3 regions of the Serratia sp. LSHTC3 genome follow, and region 2 is predicted to be linked to each of the others. Evidence: predicted binding sites of a transcription regulator. Region 2 holds the regulator's gene; each other region holds the start of a gene.
What was found. The regulator ArgR, encoded in region 2, controls arginine synthesis, uptake and breakdown. The targets are predictions, from matches to a motif close to ANTGAATAAAAATACANT.

Region 1 (3,281 bases), on a different contig from region 2:
TGGTGCGCAGCTTGCGCTCCTCTTCGATGTTGCTGATAAACGCCGTTTCCACCAGGATCGACGGGATATCCGGCGCCTTCAACACCGCAAAACCGGCCTGATCGACGCGATTCTTGTGCAACCGGTTGATTTTGCCCATCCGGTTCAACACTTCCTTGCCGAATTTCAGGCTGTCGTTGATGGTCGCGGTCTGGATCAGATCGAACATGGTGTGGTCGAGATAGCGGTCGCCGCTCTTGCTGACGCCGCCGATTTGGTCCGAGGCATTCTGCGTCTGCGCCAGGAACTTGGCCGCCGAGCTGGTGGCGCCTTTGGTGGACAATGCGAACACCGATGACCCGCGCGCAGCGCGGCTGGTGAAGGCGTCGGCATGAATCGAAACGAACAGATCGGCGCGCTGCTTGCGCGCCTTGGCGACGCGCACCTTGAGCGGAATAAACACGTCCTCATTACGCGTCATGAACACTTTCATGTTCGGCTCGCGCTTGATCATGGCGCTCAGCTTGCGGGCAATCTGCAGTACGATGTCTTTCTCGCGCGTCTTGTACTTGCCGATCGCGCCGGGATCTTCGCCGCCGTGGCCGGGATCCAGCATGATGACGATCGGCCGATCGCGCCCCGCTTTGCCGGCCTGCGGCGCTTCCGGCGGCAGCGTGCGCTCCAGATCGCCCTTGTTGTAATCTTCCAGTAACGCCAGTAGCGGATCATATTCCTCGCCGCCGCTGCCGCCCTTGGTCGGATAGAGATCCATCACCAGACGGTTGCGATACTCCGGCACCGGCGCCAGCGTGAAAATATGCGGGCTGACGCTTTGTTTGAGCTCCAGCACCAGCCGCACGGTATTCTGATCGAACTGGCCGACGCGCGCCTGCTTGAGATAAGGATCGTCGGCGCGCACCTGCCCGGCGATGCCCTTCAGCACGCTGTTGAGGTGAACGCCTTCGATATCCACCACCACGCGATCGGGATTGGTCAGGGCGAACTGCTTGTATTTCAGCTCGACGTTGGATTCCAGCGTGACGCGGGTATAGGTGGAGGATGGCCAGACGCGCACGGCGATCACGTGCGATGATGCGGCGAAGCCCGTACGACTCACACTCAGCAACCAGCTGGCGGCAACGCCCTGTAATAAACGACGGCGGCCCAGATTGTGATTAGCGTTTGGCATGCGGCTCCGGCAGTAATAGCTGTTTACAACAGATGAAAAAAACACCAATGAAATGGGGATGCCGAAAACTTTAACCAATCATTCCAGCCCTGTCATCAGAAAATCTTTTTATGGTTTTTCAATTTATTAACGATTTAGCGCCCTTAGCGCACGCTTCATGACGATTTCCCACTTGCCATCGGCGCAATAAAAGAATAAAAATACAAAAATATCGTATAAATATGCAAAGAGGTTTGGCCGTGAAGGAACGTAGTACAGAGCTGGTGCAAGGATTCCGTCACTCAGTCCCCTATATCAACGCCCACCGCGGCAAGACGTTCGTCATCATGCTCGGCGGGGAAGCCATCGAACACGAGAATTTCTCCAACATCGTCAACGATATCGGGTTGCTGCATAGCCTGGGCATTCGCCTGGTGGTGGTTTACGGCGCGCGGCCGCAGATCGACGCCAATCTGGCTCAGCATAACTATGAGCCGATCTACCACAAACACACCCGCGTGACCGACGCCCATACGCTCGAACTGGTCAAGCAGGCCGCCGGCCTGCTGCAGCTCGACATCACCGCTCGGCTGTCGATGAGCCTCAACAACACGCCGCTGCAAGGCGCGCATATCAACGTAGTCAGCGGCAACTTCATCATCGCGCAGCCGCTGGGCGTTGATGACGGCATCGACTACTGCCACAGCGGCCGCATTCGCCGCATCGATGAAGACGCGATCCACCGTCAGCTCGACAGCAACGCCATCGTGCTGATCGGCCCGGTCGCGGTTTCGGTCACCGGCGAGAGCTTCAACCTGACTTCGGAGGAAGTCGCGACTCAGCTGGCGATCAAACTGAAAGCGGAAAAAATGATCGGTTTCTGCTCCTCGCAGGGCGTGACCGACGCGGAAGGCAACATCCTTTCCGAGCTGTTCCCCAACGACGCGCAAAAGCGCCTTGAAGAGCTGGAGGAAGGCGGCGATTACCATTCCGGCACCGTGCGCTTCCTGCGCGGCGCGGTGAAAGGCTGCCGCAGCGGCGTGCGCCGCAGCCACCTGATCAGCTATCAGGAGGACGGCGCGCTGGTGCAAGAACTGTTCTCACGCGACGGCATCGGCACCCAAATCGTGATGGAGAGCGCCGAACAGGTGCGCCGGGCGACGATCAACGACATCGGCGGTATTCTGGAGCTCATTCGGCCGCTCGAACAGCAAGGTATTCTGGTGCGCCGTTCGCGTGAACAGCTGGAGATGGAGATCGACAAATTCACCATTATCGAACGCGACAACCTGACCATCGCCTGTGCGGCGCTGTACCCGTTCCCGGAGGAAAAAATCGGTGAGATGGCCTGCGTGGCGGTGCATCCCGATTACCGCAGCTCTTCGCGCGGCGAGATGCTGCTGCAGCGGGTGGAAAATCAGGCGCGGCAGATGGGATTGAAGAAGCTGTTCGTGCTGACCACCCGCAGCATCCACTGGTTCCAGGAGCGTGGCTTCACTCCGGCGGAGGTCGACGTGCTGCCGATGCAGAAGCAGGCGTTGTACAACTACCAACGCCGCTCCAAAATTCTGCTGGCGGATCTGTAATCCCTGTGGGCGCGGCCGCTACCGCGCCCCTTCATCGCTTATTCCGTTGCCTGCAGCCGTTCAGCCAATCCGCTGCGGCGCTGGGTCGGCATACGAATGGCCCGCAGCAGCACCGCCTCCGTGGCATACAGCGAGAGCTGCTTACGCGCACGGGTGATCGCGGTATAGACCAATTCACGCGTCAGCACCGGCAGGAAGTGATTCGGCAACACCAGCACCGTATGGTCAAACTCCGATCCCTGAGATTTGTGCACCGTCATGGCATAGGCGGTTTCATGCGCCGGCAAACGGCTCGGCTGCACCGACTTGATGCTTCCATCCGGCAGTTGGAAATGCACACGCAGCTCGCCGCGCTCATCCGGCAGCGTAATGCCGATATCCCCATTGAATAACCCCAGCGCGCTGTCGTTGCGGCCGATCATCACCGGCCGCCCCCGATACCAGCGGCCGAGAACGCCCGGTTTGCGGTCGATCAGACCGGCGCGCTGCAGCCCGAGTTCAATACGTTCATTCAGGCCGGCAACGCCGAAAGGCCCTTCACGCAGCGC
Region 2 (3,281 bases):
GGGCGGCCGCCTGGCCCATGGACAGCGTTGCAGACCCGCCGCCGGCTTTGGCTTCCACCACTTCAGTGCCGGCGTTCTGAATACGTTTGGTCAGATCCGCCACTTCCTGATCGGTGAAGCTCACGCCAGGGATCTGCGACAGCAGAGGCAGGATGGTCACGCCAGAGTGGCCGCCGATCACCGGCACGTTCAGTTCTTCAGGCTGCTTGCCTTTCAGCTCGGCCACGAAGGTATTGGAACGGATGATATCCAGCGAAGTCACGCCGAACAGTTTGTTCTTGTCGTAAACGCCGGCTTTTTTCAGCACTTCCGCCGCGATGGCGACCGTGGTGTTAACCGGGTTGGTGATGATGCCGATGCAGGCTTTCGGGCAGGTTTTCGCCACTTGCTCAATCAGGTTACGCACGATGCCGGCGTTAACGTTGAACAGGTCAGAGCGATCCATGCCTGGCTTACGGGCCACGCCGGCGGAAATCAGCACCACGTCCGCACCGTGCAGAGCCGGAGTCGCGTCTTCGCCGCTGAAGCCTTTGATTTTAACTGCGGTTGGGATGTGGCTTAAGTCGACGGCAACGCCTGGGGTAACGGGGGCAATGTCGTAGAGAGAGAGTTCAGAACCTGAAGGAAGCTGGGTTTTGAGTAGAAGGGCGAGGGCCTGGCCGATACCGCCAGCAGCACCGAGAACTGCAACTTTCATCCTATACTCCTTTATTATCTTAAATATATAAAGCGCCGTGAATGTGTTGGTTACGGACCTTAAGTTATTACACCTTTCAAAACAATAAATTAGCCAATTCTTGCCTGCAGGTGTAATAAAATGGCCGCTGTCGCGCCCATTTTAGATTAAATCGCTTACGCATGAAGGGCATAGCGCACACTAATCAAAAATAGTGCGAGGTTATTCACGAGCAAGTTAACCGGCCGTTACATTACACCCTTACGCAACATCAGAACAACATCATTTTAATAACATTTTATTTACCAGCGCAGGCCGATTTTCCGTCGTCAAAAGGGCATATTCATCGCGGCCGGATTTTGTTAAAATGCCGCCCTTTCCTCGCCGTCCGGTCATTTTTATTTTCTTTGGGGCGGCCTTTGTTGCATAAAAATTCATCTATATGCATAATCATGACTTCCACTATCAACATTCCACGGTGCAAAATGCGTAATCCCGCAAAACAGGAAGATCTGATCAAGACGTTCAAAGCGTTATTGAAAGAAGAAAAATTCAGTTCTCAAGGCGAGATCGTTTTGGCGCTGCAAGAAGAAGGCTTCGAAAACATTAACCAATCCAAAGTATCGCGCATGCTGACCAAGTTCGGCGCGGTACGTACGCGCAATGCCAAAATGGAAATGGTGTATTGCCTTCCTGCCGAACTCGGCGTGCCGACCACCACCAGCCCATTGAAGAATCTGGTGCTCGACGTCGACCATAACGATGCCGTCGTGGTGATCCACACCAGCCCGGGCGCCGCACAGCTGATCGCCCGCCTGCTCGACTCACTGGGTAAATCCCAGGGTATCCTCGGCACAATTGCCGGCGACGACACGATTTTCGTCACCCCGTCCAACGGCTTTACCGCTCAGAAGCTGCATGAAGCGATCCTGGGCGTGTTCGAACAAGAGCTGTGAAACCTGGCGCTAACAAAGTGCGGCTGTAAACCGCATTTTGTTAGCGCTTCTTTAACCCTCGCGTTACCTTCCCAGCCTTCAACCGCGTTTAACACTGCTTTTTTATCCCGCAACAACACATTTCCATGACATCTCCATGTAACCAGCAGTACCCACTGTGATCTTCCGCACTTTTGGTCAAAATCACTTACCTTATTGAAATTACATAAATTTAACATCAAAAGATCGTTTTATGAGCGTTTTTTATTCCTTACGGTTATAAAAAATAAGGATCATGAGGTTAAAGTTTCACTAGCAACTGTTAGCGAACTATTAATTTTTCGCGTTACTAGCTGTATACTCATTTTCGTGAACTGAATCACAGTTCGTTGGAACTGATAAAAGAATACGATGAGGTGAGATGATGAAAATTAAAGCTACCGTTGCAACCCTGAGCGTTCTGTCCATGCTTTCCTTTGGTGCATTCGCAGCACAATCTGTTGATGCAACCCAGGCCGCAAAACTGCAGCCCGCCGGTGTGATCACCGTGAGCGGCGTCGCCGCTGCGCCTTCCGACATTCGCCAGGCACTGTCCGACAAAGCCGACGCCAAAGGGGCGACCGCTTACCGCGTGATCGAAGCGCGCAACGACGGCAACTTCCACGCGACCGCTGAAATCTACAAATAAGTAACGGCATTACCCGGCAACGGGCAATACATCTCTGGAATCAAACGCTGTCATAACGGCCTTCAAGAATAAAAATCGCTGCCAAGCCCTTCCAGGCTGTTATGACCAAGGATCGCTATCATGAACATGAAAACTACTGTTGCTGCACTCGGTTTGTTATCCGTCATCTCCTTCGGCGCGTCTGCCGCCCAGTTGGTGACTAACGATCAGACCGCCAATCTGCAATCTATCGGCACCATTACCGTCAGCGGCATCGACGGCGCGCCGACCGACATTCGCCAGGCGTTGTCGGAGAAAGCCGACGCGAAAGGCGCGACCGCCTACCGCGTGATCGAAGCCCGTAACGAAGGCAACTACCACGCCACCGCCGAGATTTACAAATAACAACTCTGGGAACGGCTTTGCAGAGCTGATTACCCTCGTCACTGCCACTGCCGAGTTCTGACGCAAACGCCGATTTCCCAGAGACCCTCTCGTCGTCCTATCCGACGAACCCCGTTGCCCTCGCTCGCGAGGGCTTTTTTATGGGCGTAAAAAAGGCCGCGAATGCGGCCCTTAGGTTGGCTTATGCGGCTAAGCGATCAGTAGGTCACCTTCGGTTCCTGCTTTTTCGCCAGCGCGTCCAGCAAGCGATCGTGAATACCGCCGAAACCGCCGTTGCTCATCACCAGAATGTGGTCGCCCGGCTGTGCGGTTTTCACCACCATCTCCACCAGCGTGTCGAGATCCGCGCTCCAATGCGCCGGCTGCACGCAGGCATCCGCCACTTCCGCGACCTGCCACGGAATGTGGTGCGGCTGGAACAGGAACACTTCGTCGGCACGGCCGAGCGAAGGCGCCAGATCGTTTTTGCTGATGCCCATTTTCATGGTGTTGGATCGCGGTTCCAGCACCGCCAGAATGCGCGCCGTACCGCCGACCTTGCCGCGCAGCGCGGCCAGAGTGGCCAGGATCGCCGTCGGGTGGTGCGCGAAATCGTCGT
Region 3 (3,281 bases), on a different contig from region 2:
TCGGTGATGATGCCTTGCGCGATCAGTTGTTCCGCTTTTTGCGCCGTCATTTCCGCAATGCGTTGGCCCTTGCCGTCGAGGATGCCGCTGACGTCCGACAGCAGGATCAGATCCGCCCCCAGCGTCGCCGCCAGAGCCGTCGCCGCCTGATCGGCGTTCACGTTCATTAACTGCCCTTCGGCGGTGATGCCGATGGAGCTGATAACCGGCAGGTAGCCGGCGCCCAGCAGGGTATTGAGCAGCGCGGGCGAGCCGGGCTGCGCGTTGCCGACGTGGCCCAATGCCGGATCGAGCTGGGTCACGACTGCGCTGCCGCCGTCCGCCAGGCTCAGGCCAACGGCGTTGATTTGGTGTTTAATCGCCCACGCCAGCAGCGTTTTGTTGGCGGTGCCGGCCAGCGCGCCGGTGATGATGTCGATCTGATCGGCCGGCGTGACGCGCAGGCCGTTCTTTTTCACCACCGGTAAAGCGAGCTGCTTCATCAGCTCGTCCACCACGCAGCCGCCGCCGTGCACGATCACCAGCGGACGCTGATGCTGCTGCCGGTAGCTGTCCAACGCGGTAAACAGACGCTCCAGCGCTTCTTCACTGTCTAATAACACGCCACCTAACTTGATAATTAACGGGTTCATTGCTGTTTACTCACGCTGGTTTAAAGGAGTGATTGGGTTTCCGGGAAGCCGAAACGGATATTCAGGCATTGCACCGCCTGCGCCGCCGCGCCTTTCAGCAGGTTATCTTCCGCCGCCACGGCGATCAGATGCTCGCCCTGCACCGCAAAACCGATGTCGCAGAACGGCAGCCCCACCACCGCTTTCAGCGCCGGCACGCCCTGGTCGTACAGCCGCACCAGCGGCTTGTCGTCATAGGCGGCATGATAGGCGGCCGCGACGTCCTGCGTGGTCACCCCGGCTTTCAGACGGCAGGTGATGGTTTCAAGGATGCCGCGCGGGAAATTGCCCAGGTGCGGCGTAAAGATGACCGGCACGCCAAGGTGCGCGGCGATCTCCGGCTGGTGCCGGTGAGTGAAAATACCGTACGGCTGCAGGCTCACTTCGCAGAAACTGGTGGTCATGCTGGCCTTGCGCCCGGCGCCGCTGACGCCGCTGGTGGCGTTGATCACCGGCCACTGATCCAGATTCAGCAGCTGTTTTTCGATCAACGGTTTCAGCGCCAGCTGCGCCGCCGTCGGGTAACAGCCCGGCACCGCGATCAGCTGTGCCTGTTTAATCTTGTCACTCTGCCACTCCGCCAGGCCGTACACAGCCTGCTCCAGCAGGGCGCCATGCTGATGTTCGAAACCGTAGTACTGGCTATAAAAACCGGCGTCCTGCACGCGAAAGGCGCCGGACAGATCGAACACCACGCAGCCCGCCGCCAGGAAGGCCGGTGCGATATCGTGGCTGACTTCATGGGCGGTGGCGAGGAACACCACGTCGATGCCCTGCGCCGCCTTGGCAACGTCGGTCAACGGCTGCAGCGGCAGATCGACGATGCCTTTCAACTGGGGATGGAGATCGGAAAGCAACTTTCCTGCATCTGCACTTTGCGCTGAAACCGCTAAAGCGGTTATGTTCATGTGTGGGTGGCGATTCAGGTAAGCCGTGAGCTCCGCTCCGGCGTAACCGCTGGCACCAACGATCAGCGTATTCAACATGTGGCCTTTCACCTTCTAAACTGACGTGCGGTCGCTTGCGACCCAGGTAACAGGGCTAGCCAGCGTTGTTGCGCCGTTCACCCACGGAGCCAGGCGTTGATGCTTTTATAAACATCCGGGCATCGGGTTCCCTTACGCTTCGGCTTACTGTATTTTTATTCAAAATAAATGCATGAATATTGATACTATCCTAACCAAAGGCTGTCAACAGTGAAGATGAAATTACCTCCATTTATTGAGCTGTACCGGGCGTTGATCGCCACTCCGTCAATCAGCGCCACCGATGCCGGCCTCGATCAGAGCAATGAGGCGTTAATCAACTTGCTGGCCGGATGGTTTGCCGACCTGGGCTTCCGCGTCGACGTGCAGCCGGTGCCGGAGTCGCGCCACAAATTCAACCTGCTGGCCAGCATCGGCGAAGGCAGCGGCGGCCTGCTGCTGGCCGGCCACACCGATACGGTGCCTTACGACGAAGGCCGCTGGACGCGCGATCCCTTCACCCTGACCGAGCACGACAACAAGCTCTACGGGCTGGGCACCGCCGACATGAAAGGCTTCTTCGCCTTTATTCTGGATGCGGTGCGCGATATCGACGCGAGCAAGCTGACCAAGCCGCTGTACATTTTAGCCACCGCAGATGAAGAAACGACGATGGCCGGCGCGCGTTATTTCGCCGCCTCCACCGCCATTCGGCCGGATTTCGCCATCATCGGCGAGCCGACCTCGCTGCAGCCGGTGCGCGCGCACAAGGGCCACATGGCCAACGCCATTCGCATCGTCGGCCAGTCCGGCCACTCCAGCGATCCGGCGCGCGGCGTCAACGCCATCGATCTGATGCACGAGTCCATCGGCCGCCTGATGGAGCTGCGCAAGACCCTGCAGGAGCGCTACAACAACCCGGCGTTCGCCGTGCCTTATCCCACCATGAACTTCGGCCATATCAGCGGCGGTGACGCGGCCAACCGCATCTGCGCCTGCTGCGAACTGCACCTGGATATCCGCCCGCTGCCCGGCATGACGCTCGACAACATCAACGAACTGATGCATCAGGCGCTGGAGCCGGTAAGCCAACGCTGGCCGGGCCGCCTGACCATCGAAGAGCTGCACGCGTCGGTGCCGGGCTACGAATGCCCGACCGACCACCGCATGGTGGCGGTGATCGAGGAGCTGCTGGGCACCCGCACGCAGGTGGTCAACTACTGCACCGAAGCGCCGTTCGTGCAACAGGTATGCCCGACCCTGGTGCTCGGCCCCGGCTCCATCGATCAGGCCCACCAGCCGGACGAGTACATCGACACCGCGTTTATCGAACCGACGCGCAAACTGTTGGGTCAGCTGGTCAATCACTTTTGCCGGCAATAAACCCGACATTTAACAGGGGAAATGCTTTATGCTTCCCCTAACTCAAAATAAGTAGAAAACGGCGAAATAAGCCGTGCTGATAACCGACGCGCCGTAATTAAATTTCAGAAAATGCGCCGATTTTGATGTTTTTTTGCTAAAAATAGTGTCAATTGACGATTGGACAGGAACGCGATGTGATCAGGCAGGCGGTCTGCGCCTGACGCGTGAAATTTATTTACAAGATAAAAATCATACAGAACTGGGTCAGGGGTTATATGAA

Region 1: a site for ArgR is predicted at 1,358-1,375, ahead of argA (amino-acid N-acetyltransferase). Genes of this name have one in related genera too.
Region 3: a site for ArgR is predicted at 1,804-1,821, ahead of argC (N-acetyl-gamma-glutamyl-phosphate reductase). Genes of this name have one in related genera too.

Annotation. Positions count from the first base shown of each region.
Region 1 covers NZ_JBXUNP010000004.1:252-3,532, forward strand. Annotated here, with positions in the region: gene amiC (N-acetylmuramoyl-L-alanine amidase AmiC) at 1-1,168, opposite strand, end outside; gene argA (amino-acid N-acetyltransferase) at 1,408-2,733, shown strand; gene recD (exodeoxyribonuclease V subunit alpha) at 2,772-3,281, opposite strand, start outside.
Region 2 covers NZ_JBXUNP010000003.1:134,406-137,686, reverse strand. Annotated here, with positions in the region: gene mdh (malate dehydrogenase) at 1-697, opposite strand, end outside; gene argR (transcriptional regulator ArgR) at 1,162-1,632, shown strand; gene yhcN (peroxide/acid stress response protein YhcN) at 2,036-2,299, shown strand; gene yhcN (peroxide/acid stress response protein YhcN) at 2,420-2,683, shown strand; gene mpl (UDP-N-acetylmuramate:L-alanyl-gamma-D-glutamyl-meso-diaminopimelate ligase) at 2,881-3,281, opposite strand, start outside.
Region 3 covers NZ_JBXUNP010000008.1:102,905-106,185, reverse strand. Annotated here, with positions in the region: gene argB (acetylglutamate kinase) at 1-632, opposite strand, end outside; gene argC (N-acetyl-gamma-glutamyl-phosphate reductase) at 653-1,657, opposite strand; gene argE (acetylornithine deacetylase) at 1,874-3,019, shown strand; gene ppc (phosphoenolpyruvate carboxylase) at 3,277-3,281, shown strand, end outside.